Regions from separate parts of the Dactylosporangium sp. NPDC051485 genome, predicted to be linked through region 1. Evidence: riboswitches for the same ligand, from Rfam matches in the RefSeq annotation. Region 1 holds a riboswitch; each other region holds the start of a gene.
What was found. Region 1 has a riboswitch for cyclic di-AMP ahead of AB0M46_RS34390 (C39 family peptidase). Riboswitches for the same ligand answer to the same signal wherever they lie in the genome.

Region 1 (4,156 bases):
CGCGGTCCTCGACCAGGTCAACGCCGTTGATGCCGTGTCTGTCGCCAACGCGCTGCTGGACATCGTCTTTCCCACCGCGGCGTACCAGGAGGGCGACCCCCTCACCGACCCACAGCGCACCGTCATCCGCGCCATCGCCGAGAGTGCCAACGTGTGGACGTTCGACGTCAACCTGTCCGGGGTCCTCGGCCGTAACGGGCTACCGAACCACCCCGACGAGTTGCACGCCCTGGCCGGCGCAGACTTGGCGTCCTGACCGGGCGTGCCCCATCGACAGATAGGTGGCGGGCAGGGCTGCCAGGTCGTTGCGGACGAGGACCGCGTCGGCGGTGGCCAGGGCGGGGGCGTCGTCGACGCCGTCACCGAGGACCGTGACCCGCTGGTTCTCGCGCTGGATGGCGCGGACCCGGTCGACCTTGTCGCCGGTGAGCAGCACCGGCGGGGTGTCAGCCGGGGCGGCGGTAGCCGGTGATGGGCCGGCCATCGAGTTTGGCCATGCGGACGTAGTCGCCCGTGGTGGGTGCGTGGACCATCCAGCCGCCGCCGACGTACATGCCCATGTGGTGCAGGTCGCTGTAGAAGAACACCAGGTCCCCGGGACGCAGGTCGGCCTTGGAGACCGGCTTGGCGTCGTCCCACTGCCACTTGGTGTAGTGCCGCAGCGTCACCCCGGCGGTGGCCCATGCGGCCAGGGTCAACCCGGAGCAGTCATAGCCCTTGGGGCCGGCCGCGCCCCAGATGTAGGGCTTGCCGATGAGCTCGCACGCCTTCTTTGCCGCGGTGCCGCCGGGCCCGCCGAGGTACTCGACCGGGCAGGCAACGGGCTTGAGGGTGCCGGTGGCGCCGCTGCTGCCGTACACCTGCTGGCGTAGCTTCTGCAACTCGGCGAGCTTGCCCTCGATCTGGGTCTTCTTCGCCGCCAGGTCGGCGTCCTGCGTCGCCTCCTGGGCGATGAGCGCGTCCAGTGCCTGCTTGTCGCCGGCGAGCTTGTCCCGGGCGGCGGCCACGCTCTGGATCTCGGCGCGTTCGTTGCGGGCGATCGCGTTGATGACCGCGAGCTGATCCAGCATGTCGGTCGGAGTGCCGCCGCCGAGCAGCACCTGCATGGTCGTGACCCGGCCGATCTTGTACTGCCGGACCGCGATATCGCTGATCTTGCCCATCGCCGCGTCGACCTGCGCCTGCAACGGCTGCAACTGCTGCTGCAGAGCCGCGGCCCTGGCCTGGTTGTCTTTGAGCTGGGTGTGCACCCGGTTGTACTGCTCGATGGTGGGCTCGAGCTGGTTCCACATCTCGTCGATCTGGGCTTCCAGCTCCGCCGGGGTCGGCTCGGCCTGCGCCGCCCCGGTGCCGGCCAGCAGCACCGCGACCGCGGTGAGCACCGCGATCGCGGCGCGTGCGGGGAGGTTGGTGGTCGGGACGCAGTGCGGGCGGCGTGGCGGCACGTGCGGCGGACTCCTTCTTCGCTACGGCCGCCTGGCGGGTTCGGGCCGCAACTGCGCTGTGCCGCGGATTGCGCGCCCGAGGGTCGCCGGGTCGGCACCGGGCGACCGCGTCGATCGGAGTTGATCGACGCCAGGTGCCCGGCCGCAGCAGACCTTACGCACTGTCTCCATCGAGCACAAGGCCATCTCCTACGGACAGTAGGAGATAAATGGCATTGATTTAGCTACATATTACCTGCTAGACTCGCTGGGCGAGCCCGTGTCGTGATGCTGGCAACGCGTTGCGTAGTCGATCGATGTGCGGCTTCTTCCAGCTAGCTGGCCTTGGCAGGGTGGTGGCCCTTGAGTAACGTCATGGCTCGCTTGGCCCGGTTCGTGCTCACCACAGGTGACGCCGGGGCAGGCCCGCTGAGTCGTGCATGCACGAGCCGGGGACCCACCGCACATCTGGGGTGAATCCGCGGGCCGACGGCCCGCGGTAGGGCGACCTTCGCGCCCGAATCCGTCAGCTAACCCGGTAGGCGGACGCGTAAGGAGATCTGCCTGTGCACAGCAGCCACCCCCTACAGCACCATGCCCGGCGCGCCGAGGGTATCCGCCGGCCGCGGACCACTGTGATCGCGTGCGCGCTGCTCGCCGCGGCGGCCGTGGCCGGCATCGTCCTCAGTCAGCTCAGCGATCCGCCGGCTGAGCGCACCGTCGCGGCGGGAGCCGTGCCGGCCACGCAACCGCCGAAGGCCGACGAGGCCGCGCCGCCGCTCGACAAGCCGGCGGCCGCCGCGCCGGCGACGATGCTCCTCAAGTACCAGTTCCAGTTGCAGCCGAACTACTACTTCTGCGGGCCGGCGGCCACCCGGATCGCGCTGACGGCGGCCGGTCACGCCGTCAGCCAGGACGAGGCCGCGGCCATGCTGGGCACCACCACCAGCGGGACGAACTCGGCCTTCGACACCACCCGCGTGCTCAACCGCGTGCTCGGGCACGGCAGTACGGTGTACCAGACCAGGGAGATCCCGGCCTACCCGGCAACGCCCGCGCAGGCCGCGCAGCTGCAGGCCGACGTGCTGGCCACGGTCGGCGGCGGACGGGCGATCGTCGCCAACATTGCGGGCCATGTGACCGACACCGCCGGTGCCGTGCACGCCTACGAGGGCGGTCACTACCTGACGGTCGTCGGATACCGCGACGGCGGCGGTGCGGTGAAGATCGCCGACCCGGCCGACCCGAGCGGGGACGGCACCTACTGGCTGAGCACTCCGAAGCTGGCCGACTGGATCTCCCAGCGTGGCTACTCGTATTGAGCACCGGCAGCGCCGATCGGCTGATGGCGGCCCGGCGGCGTCGTGGTGGCCGGACGTCCTGGGCCCGGCCCTGGCGTCCAGCGTCCTGGTCGTGGTCACGATGTGGGCTTCCGGTGGCGGCCTGCACGGCCTCGGCTCGCTGGCCGCCGGCGTCACGTCCGTCGGCCGGCTGACCGGGCTGGTCTCGGCCGATCTGCTGCTCATCCAGGTACTGCTGATGGCCCGGGTGCCGGTCCTGGAACGCGCCTACGGCCAGGACCGGCTGGCCGGCTGGCACCGGCGGATCGGATTCACCTCGTTCACCCTGATGCTCGCCCACCTCGTCTTGATCACCGTCGGCTACGCGCAAACCCTGCACCTGTCCCTGTTGCGCCAGGCCTGGGAGCTGGTTGCCAACTACCCGGGGATGCTGCTGGCGGCCGTGGGTACCGCGGCGCTGGTCCTGGTCACCGTCACCTCGATCCGGGCGGCGCGGCGCCGGCTGCGCTACGAGTCGTGGCACCTGCTGCACCTGTACGCCTATCTCGGCGTGGGCCTGGTCCTGCCGCACCAGTTGTGGACCGGCGCGGACTTCCTCGCCGCGCCGTTGGCCCGGCTGTACTGGTGGAGCGCCTACGGAGGTTGCGCCGGCGTGGTGCTTGCCTGCCGGCTCGGGCTGCCCGCCTGGCGCACGCTGCGGCACCGCATCGAGGTCGACCACGTCGTGGCCGAGGCGCCCGGGGTGTACTCGATTCACCTGCGCGGGCGGCGCCTGCAGCAACTGCCGGTCCGTGCCGGCCAGTTCTTCCAGTGGCGGTTCCTGTCCGGCCCGGGCTGGAGCCGCGCCCATCCGTACTCGCTGTCCGCTCCACCGGGCCCGGACCGGCTGCGCATCACCGTGAAGGCCCACGGCGACGGCGGCCGAGCCGTGGCCGGGCTGCGGCCCGGCACGAGGGCGGTCATCGAGGGCCCGTACGGCCGTCTCACCGCCGAGCGGCGCACCGCCCGTCGTGTCACGATGATCGCCGCCGGGGTGGGTGTCACCCCGCTGCGGGCGCTGCTGGAGGAGCTGCCCTACGCCGCGGGCGAGGCGACGTTGCTCTACCGTGCCGGGACCGAACCAGAGGTCCTGTTCCGCGACGAGCTCGACGATCTCGCCGCCACCCGCGGCGTGCGCGTGCGGTACCTGGTGGGCGCCCGCGCCGAGGACGGATCGTGGCTGCCGGCCGGATGGTCCAGCGCCTTGGACGAGCTGGTGCCCGGTGTCCGGCAGCACGACGTGTTCGTCTGCGGTCCGGATGCGTGGATGCAGGCGGTGGCCCGCGCCGCCCGGCAGGCGGGCGTGCGCGCCGACCGCATCCACCTCGAATGCTTCGCCTGGTAGCCCGGCTCGGAGGAGACGTTCCGCGTGCGCAGAATCACGCTCTGGCT
Region 2 (4,156 bases), on a different contig from region 1:
CTGGAGGCCAACCCGCCGGAGCACCCGAACTACCCCAACACCGTCAACCAGCTCGTCGCGGGCGGTTCGGGCGTCGCGGGGTACCAGGCCGGATCGACCTTCAAGATGTTCACGATGCTCGCCGCGCTGGACTCCGGGCGGCCCCTGAACACGCACTTCAACGCGCCGGCCCGGCTGGTCACCATCTGGCCGGGCGACGGGTCGTCCGGCTGCGGCGGGCGGTGGTGCCCGGCCAACGACACCCCGAGCTGGATGGACGGCGACCGCACGATGTGGAACGGCTTCGGGCGCTCGGTGAACACGTACTTCGTGTGGCTGGAAGAGCAGGTCGGCGCCAGCCGGGCGATCGAGATGGCGCAGCGGCTGGGCATCGTCTTCCGCGACGACCATGACGCGGCGCTGGCGGCCAAGGCCGACACATGGGGCTCGTTCACGCTGGGCGTCGCCTCGACCAGCCCGCTGGACCTGGCCAACGCCTACGCGGCGGTGGCGGCCGGCGGCGTGTACTGCCAGCCGCTGCCGGTGCTGTCCATCAAGGACGCCGACGGCAAGACGCTGGACGCCGGCACCCCGAAGTGCCGGCAGGTGGTCGACCCGGACGTGGCCGCGGCCGCGACCGACGCCGCCCGCTGCCCGGTCAGCAAGGGCTCGGCCTACGGCAAGTGCGACGGCGGCACCGCCGAGGCCGTCTCCGGGATCCTCGGGCGGCCGGTGGCGGGCAAGACGGGCAGCGCGGAGTACAACGCCACGGAGACCTTCGTGGGCTTCACCCCGCAGATCGCCGCGGCCGGCATCGCGGTCAACCCGGACAACCCCAACGACTACGTGGGCGGCGGCGTCTCCAGCTCGGTCAACGGGGCCGTGGCGCACACCATGGCGTTCGCGCTGCGCGGCGTGCCGGTCCAGAACTTCGCCGTCCCGAGCCGGGCCCGGGCGATGGGAGCCTGAACCGGCGGACGCCGCGCGGCGGTCGAAGCGATCAGGCCGAGTAGCCGCGCTGGGCGATCCAGTTGGCCATGTTGGCGATGGACAGGGTGTAGGAGCCGGACCCCTGGGCGTCGGCCGGATCCGCGATCTTCACGGTCTGGCCGCCGTCGCGGTAGCCGACGATGGTGAGGTAGTGCCCGCCCTCGTAGGAGTGGCCGCGCCCGGCGTCGTCGGTGGTCGTGCCGGCGATGTTGGCCACGACGGCGTACCCGTGCGAGACCGCGTTGACGACCGCCGCCTTCAGCTCGGCGATGTCGGCCTCGGAGGCCGCCTGCCCGGTGATGAAGTGGGCCTTGTAGAGGTCGGTCTTCAGGTACGCGTTGAGCGCACGCGTGGTGTCGTTCGACGAGTTGGTGCCGCCCTCGGTGGTGCCCAGGCTCTGGGCGACCTCCGACTGGCTCGGGAAGAGGCCCTTGACCGTGAGCGCGATGCGGGTCGCGGCCGGACCGCAGAAGTAGTAGTTCTCCTGGAGGGCGAACTGGTACGTCAAGTCTTTCTGGACCGGGACGGTCGGGGTGGGGGAAGCGCTGGGGGCCGGGGCGGCGCTGTGGGCCTGGGCGGGCGCGGCCTTGGTGGTCGCCGGGGCCGCGCCGTGCTGCTGCGGCGGGGCCGCCGGCGTGTCGTGCGCGCCCGTGGATCCGGCGGGGACCTCGCCGACCAGCGCCTGGGCGTCGGCGGCCCGGACCGTCGTGGCGCCCGGCGGGGTGGACGTGGCGGAGGAGCGCTGCAGGCCGGCGACGCCGAGGCCCGCCGCGACGGCGAGGACAGCGGCCGCGGCGGCCACGAGGGGGATCCGGCGGCGGCCGGGCCCGGACGGGTCGCCCTGCCGGGGGTTGTGCCGGGGTTTGTAGAGGTAGCTCAGGGGTACCACTCCTTCCGGTACCGCTTACCGGGTTAGCTGACGGGTTCGGACGCCGAAGGTCGCCCTACCGCGGCAAACGCGGACTCACCCCAGAACGTGGGTCCCCGGCTCGTGCCTGCGCACGACTCAGCGGATCCGCCACGCCGTCACCCACTGTGAGTGAAAGACGTCGGCGAGGTGGACCCGGCGAGGCTATTCGAGCCGGTCAACAGGGCTTTGCACCCCCCGTCGAAACGGCTACGGGGCGTGATGCCCAGGCGAAAAGCGCCCCGGCGCACACGGCTCGGGCGCCGTTTATCATGCCCAGAATCACCCCCTCACCCCGGGGGTCCTAGTCTCGCCGGATGCTCGCCGGTGCCGACGAAAATCCGCAGCCCAGCGACGAGACCGAACCGGGTCCTCGCCATCTGCGAACTCGCTCTGGCCGCCAATCGGTGGCCCGCCTCCGTGTCCTCCTGCCGGACCCCGCCCGCTTCGACGCGGTGCGCGACCGGCTCCGCCCCCTGCTGCCGGACCCCGCCCGCCTCGACGCGGTGCGCGACCGGCTCCGCCCGCTGCTGAGCCTCGGCCCCCGCCGGGGCGCGGCGGCGGCGACCGTGTTCGCCGTGGCCGCATTCGGGCTCACGGCCGTGCTGACCGCCCCGGGTGACGACCCGGACGTCACCTCGGCCGAACGCCCGGCCGCCGCGACTGCCGGTCCCGACTCCTCGCGGGAGGAAGGAGAGGTGGCTTCCCGCAACCATGAACGGGCGCCGGCCAACCCGCCCGCCCCGTCCAAGAAGTCCAAGTCCAACCCGCCGAAAACCTCCGACCCCTCGAACCCGTCCAACCCCTCCAACCCGTCCGACACGTCCCCGCCGTCCGCCGCGCCCACCAAGGTGGCGCCCGTGGGCGGGCTCAGCCAGATGGAGATGGACAACGCGCTGGCCATCGTCGCGGTGGCCAAGCGGGAGAGGCTGCCCAAGCGCGCGGTCGTGGTGGCGCTGGCCACCGCGCTGCAGGAGAGCCACCTGCGCAACCTGGCCAACGGCAACCTCCCCGCGTCGCTGGAGCACCCGAACGAGGGCGTGGGCTACGACTACGACTCGGTCGGGCTGTTCCAGCAGCGGCCCAGCTGGGGCAGCATCGAGCAGCTCATGAACCCGGAGGAGTCGGCCCGCCGCTTCTACGCGGCGCTGCTGCGCATCCCCGGCTGGGGCGACTACGCGGTCACCGTGGCCGCGCAGAAGGTCCAGGGCTCCGCCTTCCCCGACGCGTACGCCAAGTGGGAGGGCCTCGCCAACACGATCGCCGACGCCACGATGTAAGGCCGCCGCCGATCCTTCCCGTTGTCATTCGTTTGCCGGCCCGGCCTCGCCCGGGCCGGCACGACGATGAGCCGCATGTACAGACACAGCGTGTTCCGGTCCGCGACCGCGCTGCTCGTGCTCGCGATCGCGGCGCAACCGGCGCTGTCGGCCTGCGATGGTTCCACGCGGAAACCCTCGGTGGCCAAGCACAGCGCTCCCCCGACACCGGTCGGGCTCTCCATCACCCCGACCGCAGGCGACGCCGGGTCGCCGATCAGCGCCGAAATCGGGCTGAAGGTCAACGACGGCAAGATCACCAACGTGGCACTCACCGACGCGGCCGGTCAGGCCGTGGCCGGCGAGCCACGGGCCGACGGCAGTTCCTGGGTGCCGGCCGCCGCCCTGCACTACGGCGCCTCCTACACCGTCAAGGTGACCGCCGTCGGGGCTGACGGCAAGCCGGTGACGAAGACGTCGACCTTCACCACGGCGGCCAAGCCGACCGGCCCGGCGATCAATTCCGACCTGATGCTCACCAACGGCGGGACGTACGGCGTCGGGATGCCGATCGTCGTCGACTTCGGCAGCGACGTGCCGCCCGAATCCCGCGCGGCCGTGCAACAGCGGCTCTTCGTGACCAGCGATCCGCCGCAGCCCGGGGCGTGGCGCTGGTTCAGCGGGCACGAGGTGATGTACCGCCCGCAGAACTACTGGCAGCCGGGCACGAAGATCACCGCGCGTAAGGCCCTCAACGGCGTGCCCATCGGCAACGGCCACACCGACGAGGACCTCACCGCCTCCATCACGATCGGCCGCAAGCTCACCGTCGACATCGACGACAGCACGAAGCAGATGACCGTGTTCCAGAACGACCAGCCGATCCGCACTATTCCGGTGAGCCTGGGCAAGCCGTCCACGCCCTCGTCCAGCGGCACCACGGTGGTCATGTCGCGGGAGCCCTCGACGGTGTTCCGCACGCCGGAGTACACCGCCGCGGTCCAGTACGCGATGCGCCTCA
Region 3 (4,156 bases), on a different contig from region 1:
CGAAGTCCGGGGTGTGCGTCTCGTCGTCCGGCCACGTGCCGGTGAGCGCTTGACGCACGCCGGCACGTGCTCAGCGATGCTCGCAGCTGTCTCGACGAGGCACGCCACGACGTCGCCCTCGGATGGGAGGCCCGGCAGTCAGCCGGGCCTTCCATCCGGAATCGACGCGGCCGCGGTGGCATCGACATCGATGAGGGCCTGCATGGTGACGCCGAAGTAGCGGGTGTCGTTGACATAGGTCGCGGCAGTTCATGATCCATAATGGCTGGCGTGCGGAGTGCCCCCATCGGCGCAACACCCGGTCAGGCTGTTCGCCGACGTCTGCGCTCGCTGGCTGCGCTGGAACTCATGAACATCCCACTGCAAGGCGGGGTATGGTTCGGCCTGGTCGGGCTACCGGCTACGGCAACCAACCTGGTCGGCTTCGCGTTGTTTGCGCTCTTGCTTGTCGAGGGCGCCGCGTACTGGGTAGCCAAACTGCATCAGATGAGCGTTCGCCGGCGCCACATTCCGGCTTTGGCGGCATTTCGCGCGGCCCGCATCGTCAACCCGCTGTTCCTGGCCGCTGGCCTCGTGGCCACTGGATCCGTCGCGGCGACGGATCCAGGGCGCACCTCCTGGCCAGGACTGGCCTTTGCACTGTTCGCGGTCCTGGAGTATGTCAACTACTTTCACGTCCAGCTCATGCATGACACGCTCGTGGACCTGCGCCGACTACGGTCGGTCGGCCTGCGTGCCTCCCACCTCGCGCGCGACATCGCGCGGGCCGCGTCCGATACATCTGTGCGATGACGACCTGACGTCACGAAGGGCCGGCGAGGCCTTGCATGCCCCTGGAACCGTCCAATCGGGTGTACCTGATCGGGCCCGCAGGCCGCAGGCAGCCAGCGCACTGACATCAAGCGGAAGCGTGCACCCGTCGTGGGTCTGCGACCTCGACGCGACTCAGCGTGACTGCCCTTCCTGTGCCGGGTTGTGTCTGGCAGACGAAGTCATGGAGGTCGGCCGGCCAACCGCACCGAAATAGCGCTGGCCTCAGCCGTACATCGACACTTCCCAACGCCATCGCGCTCAGCCGGAAACCGCGACGACACATACTGCGGACGGTGGCGTTGGTGGCACAGAAGGTGATGTGCGGGCAAAGGCCGGCCTCAGCGGTGGCCGGTGCCGTTGCAGCTCGTGCAGCGCACGTAGCCGGTGCCGCCGCAGAAGTGGTGATGCTGGGGGCGGCCGTCGGCGCCGTAGACGTAGCCGCCGTTGCAGGTGTCCGACTGCTTGCCGCTGCCGCCGCAGCTGCCGCAGAGCGGGGCCGGCTGCGGCGGCTGCCACGTCTTCGCCGGCGGTGGCTCGCCACCACCGCCGGAGTCGTGCCTGGCGCCGCCGCGCTTGCCGGCCGCGACGGCGATGACGATCGCCACGATCAGGGGGCACAGGCACAGCAGGCCGCAGCCGAAGAGCTGGCCGAGCGAGTAGGCGTCCATTGGGGTCCTCCGGCCCGGGGCACCACACGAAGGGCGAGACGATGATCCCGGCGCGGGGTCCGCCCGGCCATCGACCGTGCGGGCGATGAGGGGTGTCCTCCGATCAGTGCAGGTTCTCGTTAAGTCCCGCTTAGATCATCGCTGGGCGGTTTCGTGGTCGCGGGCTTGCCGTTACGTTGGGTCTCGGCCTGGCCGGCCGTCGTCGCCCAAACCCCGGGTGGCCCGGGCAGGCTCCGCCGAGTCGCGTGCGCGCGAGCCGGGGACCCACCAGATCCCCATCGGGGTGAATCCGCGGACCCGCGGTAGGGCGCGCCTTCTTCTCGCCCGAACCCGCCAGCTCACCCGGTAGGCGGCGGGAAGAAGGAACCTGCTGTGTTCAACGGACGGACGGTGTTGCGCGCCGCGGTGGCCGCGGTGGCGGTGGCGGCGATGGTCGCGCCCGCCTGCGCGGCCCACGCGGACCCGTCACCGGAAGAGATCCAGGCCCAGATCGACAAGGGCAACAAGGAAGTCGAGCTCGTCGTCGAGCAGTACAACAAGGTCAACGGCGATCTCGAGGCGACCCAGGCGGCGATCGCGAAGCTGCAGGCCGACCTGGGGCCGCTGCAGACCAGCATGGACGCGGCCCGCGAGAACGCCGGCCAGGTCGCCGTCAGCGCCTACAAGACCGGTGGCAACCTCGCCACCTGGTCGCTCATGCTCGGGGCGGCCTCGTCGGAGAGCTTCACCGACCGGGTCGGCACCCTCGAGCAGATCTCCCGCAGCCAGCAGCGTGACCTCGACGCCTTCAGCGCGGCCAAGGGCGCGGTCGATGCGGAGCAGCGGCGGCTGGGCGACCAGGTCGCCGCGCAGAGCCGGCAGAAGACCGAGCTGGAGACCCGGCGCAAGCAGATCGAGGGCGACATCGCCCGGCTCGACGAGATGCAGCGCAAGGCCGAGCAGGCCGCCGCCGCGGCGGCCGCGAAGGCCAAGACGACGACGCCGGCCAAGCCCGCGCCGAACCCGGGGCCGCCGCCGGCGGTCTCCGGCGCGGCCGGCAAGGCGGTCTCCTACGCGTGGGCGCAGCTGGGCAAGAAGTACGTCTGGGGCACCGCCGGGCCGAACACCTTCGACTGTTCCGGGCTGACCATGATGGCCTGGAACGCGGCCGGGGTGTCGCTGCCGCACAACGCCGCCGAGCAGTACTCCAGGGTCAAGCACATCTCCCGCAGCCAGCTCGTCCCGGGCGACCTGGTGTTCTACAACGGGCTCGGGCACGTCGGCATCTACATCGGCAACAACCAGATCATCCACGCGCCGAACAGCCGCACCGTGGTGAAGGTGGCCCCGATCGACATCGACACGCTCTACGGCTACGGCCGCCCGTAACGCCCGCACCGCCACACCGCACGGCCCGCCGCACCCGCGGCGGGCCGTGTTTGGTGTTCAGCCGGACGCGTTCGGCATCGTCGCCCGCGGCGCGGCGATCAAGGTCACCGTCGAGCCCAGCCATCGTTGAGCCTTGGTCACCGTCGAGCTTCAGGAGGTCTGTCGTGCCCACCCGGACCGTGATCGTCGGGTCGGCGAGCGCCTGCACGCCCGCCCCGCCGCCCTGCTTCGCCGCCGCGGCGAAGCAGCCCGTGGCCGTGACGATCAGCACGGACAACGGCAGGAAGCCCGTCCCGGCCCGTAGCATGCTTGGGGTGCTGTCCCTCGGCGCCAAGCAGGGCACGGCGGTGACCCTGGAGGCCTCCGGCGAGGGGGCGCAGGCCGCCCTCGACGAACTGGCCGCGCTCCTCGCCCGCGACCTGGCTGCGCTTTCCCCGGATGCGCCGTCCCTGGATGCGTCCGATGCGTGAGCTCGCCGGTCTCGGGGTGAGCCCCGGGCGGGCCGCGGGCCCGGTGCTGCACCTGGCGCCGCCGCCGTCGCTGCCGTCGCCCGCCGCGGTGGTCTCGGCCGCCGAGGAGCGGGATGCGGTACGGCGGGCCGTCGCCCTCGTCGCCGACGACCTCACCCGCCGGGCCGACGCGGCCGCCGACCCGACGGCGGCGGAGGTGCTGCGGGCGCAGGTGCTCATGGCGACCGACGAGATGCTCACCGACGCGGCCTTCGCGGCGATCGAGGCCGGCGCCCCGGCCCCGCACGCCATCGCCGCGGTCCTCGCCGAGCACCGGGCGGCGTTCGAGGCGGCCGGGGGATACCTCGCCGAGCGGGTCACCGACCTCGACGACCTGCGCGACCGGCTCGTCGCGGCCTGCCTGGGCCTGTCCATGCCGGGCGTGCCCTCGCCCGGCCACCCGTTCATCCTGGCCGCCCGCGACCTGGCCCCGGCCGACACGGCGGGGCTGGACCCCTCGGTGGTCCTCGGCCTGGTGACCGCCGAGGGCGGCCCGACGAGCCACACCGCGATCCTGGCGCGGACCTTGGGCATCCCGGCGGTCGTGCGGTGTCCCGAAATCTCGGACATCTCCGATATGTCGATGGTGTCGCTCGACGGCGCGACCGGCGTGCTCGCCGTCGGGGTCACGCAGGCGCAGGCGACCGCGATCAACGCCGGGGCCGCGCGGCTTCGCCAACGTGGGGCCGACTCCACGGGCCCGGGCCGGACCGCCGACGGTCACCCCGTCGCGCTGCTGGCCAACATCGGCTCCGCCCGCGACCTCACCGGCGACGTCGAGGGCGTCGGGCTGTTCCG
Region 4 (4,156 bases), on a different contig from region 1:
CCACCACGGTGGAGGCCCTCGGCGCCGACGCCGCCGCGATGGCCTCGGTCATCGCCGACATGAGCGACGGCGTGGTCTCCGTCGGCGGCGTCACCGCCGAGCTCAACGACGTCTCGGTGCGCCAGCGCGACGCCGTGCACCGGCTGGTGCAGAGCGTCCGCGAGGCGGTCGGCCGGGTCGAGGCGCTCAACCAGGTGACCGACCGCCTCGAACGGCGCCGGCACAGCCGGGCCGCCGTCGAGGGCCGGATGACGATCCGCGTCGGCGAGCGCAGCCACGACGTGGAGCTGCTCGATCTGAGCATCAGCGGCGTACGCTGCGCGGTCGTGCCGCAGTGGCACGCGAGCGTCGGCGGCCCGGTCGAGCTGACCCTCGAGTTCGGCACCGACCGCATCACGGCCCGCGGCCGCGTCGTGCGCCTCATCGACGGCGAGTACGGCGAGGAGGCCGGTATCGAGTTCCAGCAGCTCGACCCGGCCGCCCAGGCCCGTATCGACACGTTCCTGGGGCATCTCCTGCGCCCGGAGCAGGCCCAGGAGATGCTCACCGGGTGAGTGTTGCCGCGAGCGCTACGCCGAGTAGCCGCGGGCGGCGATCCAGTTGGCCATGTTCCAGGTCGACATCCAGTAGGTGCGCGAGCCGAACATGCCCGACGGGTCGGCGACCTGCACCGCCCGGCCGCGGTCGCGGTAGCCGACCAGCGTGATGTAGTGGCCGCCGGAGAACTCGTGGTAGACGCCGCTCTCGTCGGTGGCGCCGCCGACGATGTTGGCCACCACGGCCCGCCCGCTGCTCATCGCCGCGACGGCGTCGCGCTGCAACTGCTCGGCCTGGGCGCCGGTGGCCTGCTGGCCCGGGATCCAGCGGGTGCGGTACTCGTCCTTGCCCAGCACCCCGTTCATCGCCCGGGTCACGTCGGCCGCCGAGTTCGTGCCGTTGACCGTGGTGCCCAGGCGGGCGGCGAGGTCGCCCTGTGACAACGCGACGCCCGAGGAGGTCAGCGCCATGCGGGTCGAGGCCGGGCCGCAGTAGTAGTAGTTTGGTTGGAACTGGAAGTCATAGTCGACGGAGTGCGCCTCCGGCGAGGTCAGCAGCGGGTCGGGGGCCGGCGGGTCGGCCGGTTTGCCGGGCGCGGCGGTGGCCAGCGCGGGCGCGGCCGCCTTGGCGGTGTGGGCGTCGGCGGGTTCGGACGTCTGGTGGAGCACGGCGGCCGTCGTCACCGTGGCGGCGAGCATGGCGGCCGAGCCGATCAGCGCGGGGACCGGCCGCCGGGTCAGCGTGCCGAGATCTGGGTAGCGCACAGCGGAACTCCTTCCGGTGCCGCCTACCGGGTTAGCTGACGGGTTCGGGCGGGAAAGATCGCCCTACCACCGGACCGTGAGGGCCGGTGGATTCACCCCGGGACTGCGATGGGTCCCCGGCTCGCCTACGCGACTCGGCGGATCGGGGCCGGCGCCACCCGTTCGGGGGCAGAGGGTCCGGCCCGGACGCCGCGACATTACTGATCGGTATCCGGGCCGGGAACGGGGGTCCGAAATGCTGCGACCTGGCGGTCAGGCGACGGCGAGATCCATGCCGCGGCGGCCGGTCGGGTTGAGGTCGGCCAGCTGGAAACGATCCGGCCAGGCACGCTCGTAGTGCTCCTCCGGGAAGTCCGACGGGCTCGAGCCGGTCTCGAAGGCCGCCCGGACGTCCGCCGCGTAGCGCTCGTTGCGCGGGCACCACGGGGCGGCCGGGATGTACATGACGTTGCCCCAGCCGCGCTGCCGCCGCACCGGCGCGACGCTGTGGATCATGTCGCTGTGCCACCACACGGAGTCGCCGGCGCGCACGTCGGGGATGCCGGCCAGCGCCCGCACGAGCAGCGGGTGCCAGCGCTCGTTGGCCGGGAAGACCTGGTTCACCGTCACGCCGCACATGTCGTCCTCGGGCACGTCGGACAGCAGGGGGCGCAGCATCAGGTACGCCATCGCCGCCGGGATGGGGACGGTGTGCAGGACGCCCTGGTCGTGGTCCATGTCCGACAGTGCGGTCCAGCCCTGGAAGGTGCGGAAGGCCGAGCACATGGTCGTGCCCGGGTACTGCGGCCCGTCGGTGCGGTAGGCCGCGTCCCAGGGGTCGTAGGCCTCCACCGAGCCGTCGAACAGGTGCCGGAACGCCCGCTGGTAGGACTCGGTCATCCACAGGTCGAGCGTCCCCGGGTCCAGATGCGGGTTGAGGCCGGCCGAGTCGGCGCCCTCGGGCCGGCGGCGGATGCGGTCCGGGTAGAGCGAGTCGCGGTCCGGGTCGAACCACCGGACCCCTTCCGAGTCGTACTTCCACTGCCGGTTCAGGAACGCCTGCACGCGCGCCATGCGGTCGCTCGTGCGGGCCTGCATCTGGGCCGGGGACCAGTAGATCGGGTAGATCTCGGGCCGCGAGCCGACGGTGCCGAAGAAGTCGTCGCCGGGGCCTCGGTACTGCTCGAAGAAGCGGTTGCCCTCGACGTACTCGACGATGTTGCGGTCCCAGCCCAGCGCCTCGTCGCGGTCGAAGTGCCCGCGCACGACCACGCAGCCGCGCCGGTGTAGCAGCTCGGCCTGCCCGGCCGGGACGGTGCCGGCGGCGATGTCGGCGTAGTCGATGACCGGCCAGACCTGCTCGCCGCGGGCCCGCGCCGCCTCGATCTGCTCGACCTCGGCCTCGACGCGCCGCTCGACCGCGGCGAAGACCTCCTCGACGGTGCGCCCGGACGCCGCGATGCGGGCCCGGATCGCGGCCTTGACCTCGCGGATCGCGCCGGGCAGGTCCGCCGGCGTCTCCTCCCAGTGCGGCAGGGCTGGTGCAGACACGGCCGCCCCCCTCTCGTTCTAGTCAGGACTCCTTATTTGTATCTCGACGGTACGCACCCGCCCCACTTCTAGGCAAGACTCCTGACTAGAATCCGTATGTGGACGTTGCCAGGCCCTCACTGGAGCTGGTCCGCTCGCTGACCGACGAGCACGTGCTGCGCGCGCTGATGCGCCACCGCCGCCTGACCCGGGCGGAGCTGGCCGCGCAGACGGGGCTGTCGAAGCCGACGGCGGGGGAGAGCGTGCGCCGCCTGGCCGAGCGCGGCCTGGTCACCGACACCGGCGAGCGCACGCCGGGCGGCCGGGGGCGGGGGCGGGTCGGCTCCTACTACGCCTTGACCCCGGCGGCCGGCGCCGCGCTGGCCGTGTCGATCGCGCCGAGCGGCGTCACGGGCGAACTGCTGGACGCCTACGGCGACGTGATCGCCCGCGCCCACCGCACGCTGGGGCGCCCGGCGGTCTCCGAAAACGTGGGCGCGGCCCTGGCCGAGGTCGCCGCCGAACTGGCCGCCGTGGCCGCATCGCCGGTGGGTTTTCGCGGCCCGGAGCCCGGGGGCGCGGGCCTCATGGCTCCGGAACCCGGAGGCGCGGACCTTCGGAATCCGGCGCTCGGTGGCGCGGCGCTTGGGGGCGCGGACCTTCGGGATCCGGCGCTCGGGGATCGGGCGCCCGAGGGTGCGGTGCTTGGGAGTGCGGCATGCAGAGATGTGACGCTCGGGAGTGCGACGCTTGAGGGTGTGGACCTTCGAAGCTCGACGTTCGGGGGTGCGGCGCTTCAGGATGCGACGCTCGGCGGCACGGCGCTTCAGGATACGGCGCTCGGCGGCACGGCGCTTCGGGATGCGGCGCTCGGTGATGCGGCGCTCGGTGATGCGGCGCTCGGGGGTGCGGCGCTCGGGGGTGCGGCCTCACTGGAGGGCGGCATATCCGGAAAGTCGGGCACGGCGGCGGGTGAGGGCGGGCCCGGCGGAAGAGTGCGGCTGGCCGTGGTGGCGGCGGCGGATCCGGTGGACCGGGAGAGCGGGCGGCTGGTGCAGCTGCCCGACTCGCCGTTCCTCATCGGGGAGCTGGACCCGGTGGCGGTGCTCGGGCCGCACGTGGCGGGGCCGGTCGTCGTGGACAACGACGTCAACTGGGCGGCGCGGGCCGAGCGCGAGCACGCCGGGGACGACTTCGCGTACCTCTATCTCGGCGAGGGGCTCGGGTGCGCGGTGGTCGGCGACGGCGAAGTGGCCCGGGGGCGCCACGGGCTGGCGGGGGAGATCGCGCACCTGCTGACCGTCGGGCCGCACGGCCGGGCGGTGCCGCTCATCGAGGTCTTCGGG

Region 2: linked by a shared signal. The riboswitch ahead of AB0M46_RS24490 (C39 family peptidase) and the one ahead of AB0M46_RS34390 (C39 family peptidase) in region 1 are both predicted to bind cyclic di-AMP.
Region 3: linked by a shared signal. The riboswitch ahead of AB0M46_RS11525 (NlpC/P60 family protein) and the one ahead of AB0M46_RS34390 (C39 family peptidase) in region 1 are both predicted to bind cyclic di-AMP.
Region 4: linked by a shared signal. The riboswitch ahead of AB0M46_RS25275 (C39 family peptidase) and the one ahead of AB0M46_RS34390 (C39 family peptidase) in region 1 are both predicted to bind cyclic di-AMP.

What each region holds. Positions count from the first base shown of each region.
Region 1 covers NZ_JBFAZW010000075.1:18,910-23,065, reverse strand. The annotation lists gene AB0M46_RS34405 (hypothetical protein) at 1-256, shown strand, start outside; gene AB0M46_RS34400 (hypothetical protein) at 200-436, opposite strand; gene AB0M46_RS34395 (C40 family peptidase) at 447-1,445, opposite strand; cyclic di-AMP (ydaO/yuaA leader) riboswitch at 1,842-1,984, shown strand; gene AB0M46_RS34390 (C39 family peptidase) at 1,991-2,746, shown strand; gene AB0M46_RS34385 (ferredoxin reductase family protein) at 2,730-4,109, shown strand; gene AB0M46_RS34380 (FMN-binding protein) at 4,134-4,156, shown strand, end outside.
Region 2 covers NZ_JBFAZW010000044.1:12,829-16,984, forward strand. The annotation lists gene AB0M46_RS24485 (transglycosylase domain-containing protein) at 1-948, shown strand, start outside; gene AB0M46_RS24490 (C39 family peptidase) at 980-1,858, opposite strand; cyclic di-AMP (ydaO/yuaA leader) riboswitch at 1,856-1,991, opposite strand; gene AB0M46_RS24495 (hypothetical protein) at 2,284-3,156, shown strand; gene AB0M46_RS24500 (Ig-like domain-containing protein) at 3,232-4,156, shown strand, end outside.
Region 3 covers NZ_JBFAZW010000015.1:130,054-134,209, forward strand. The annotation lists gene AB0M46_RS11515 (hypothetical protein) at 349-792, shown strand; gene AB0M46_RS11520 (hypothetical protein) at 1,152-1,481, opposite strand; cyclic di-AMP (ydaO/yuaA leader) riboswitch at 1,706-1,848, shown strand; gene AB0M46_RS11525 (NlpC/P60 family protein) at 1,854-2,849, shown strand; gene AB0M46_RS11530 (HPr family phosphocarrier protein) at 3,014-3,319, shown strand; gene ptsP (phosphoenolpyruvate--protein phosphotransferase) at 3,312-4,156, shown strand, end outside.
Region 4 covers NZ_JBFAZW010000046.1:22,544-26,699, reverse strand. The annotation lists gene AB0M46_RS25280 (methyl-accepting chemotaxis protein) at 1-554, shown strand, start outside; gene AB0M46_RS25275 (C39 family peptidase) at 570-1,301, opposite strand; cyclic di-AMP (ydaO/yuaA leader) riboswitch at 1,307-1,451, opposite strand; gene AB0M46_RS25270 (YbiU family protein) at 1,554-2,831, opposite strand; gene AB0M46_RS25265 (ROK family protein) at 2,930-4,156, shown strand, end outside.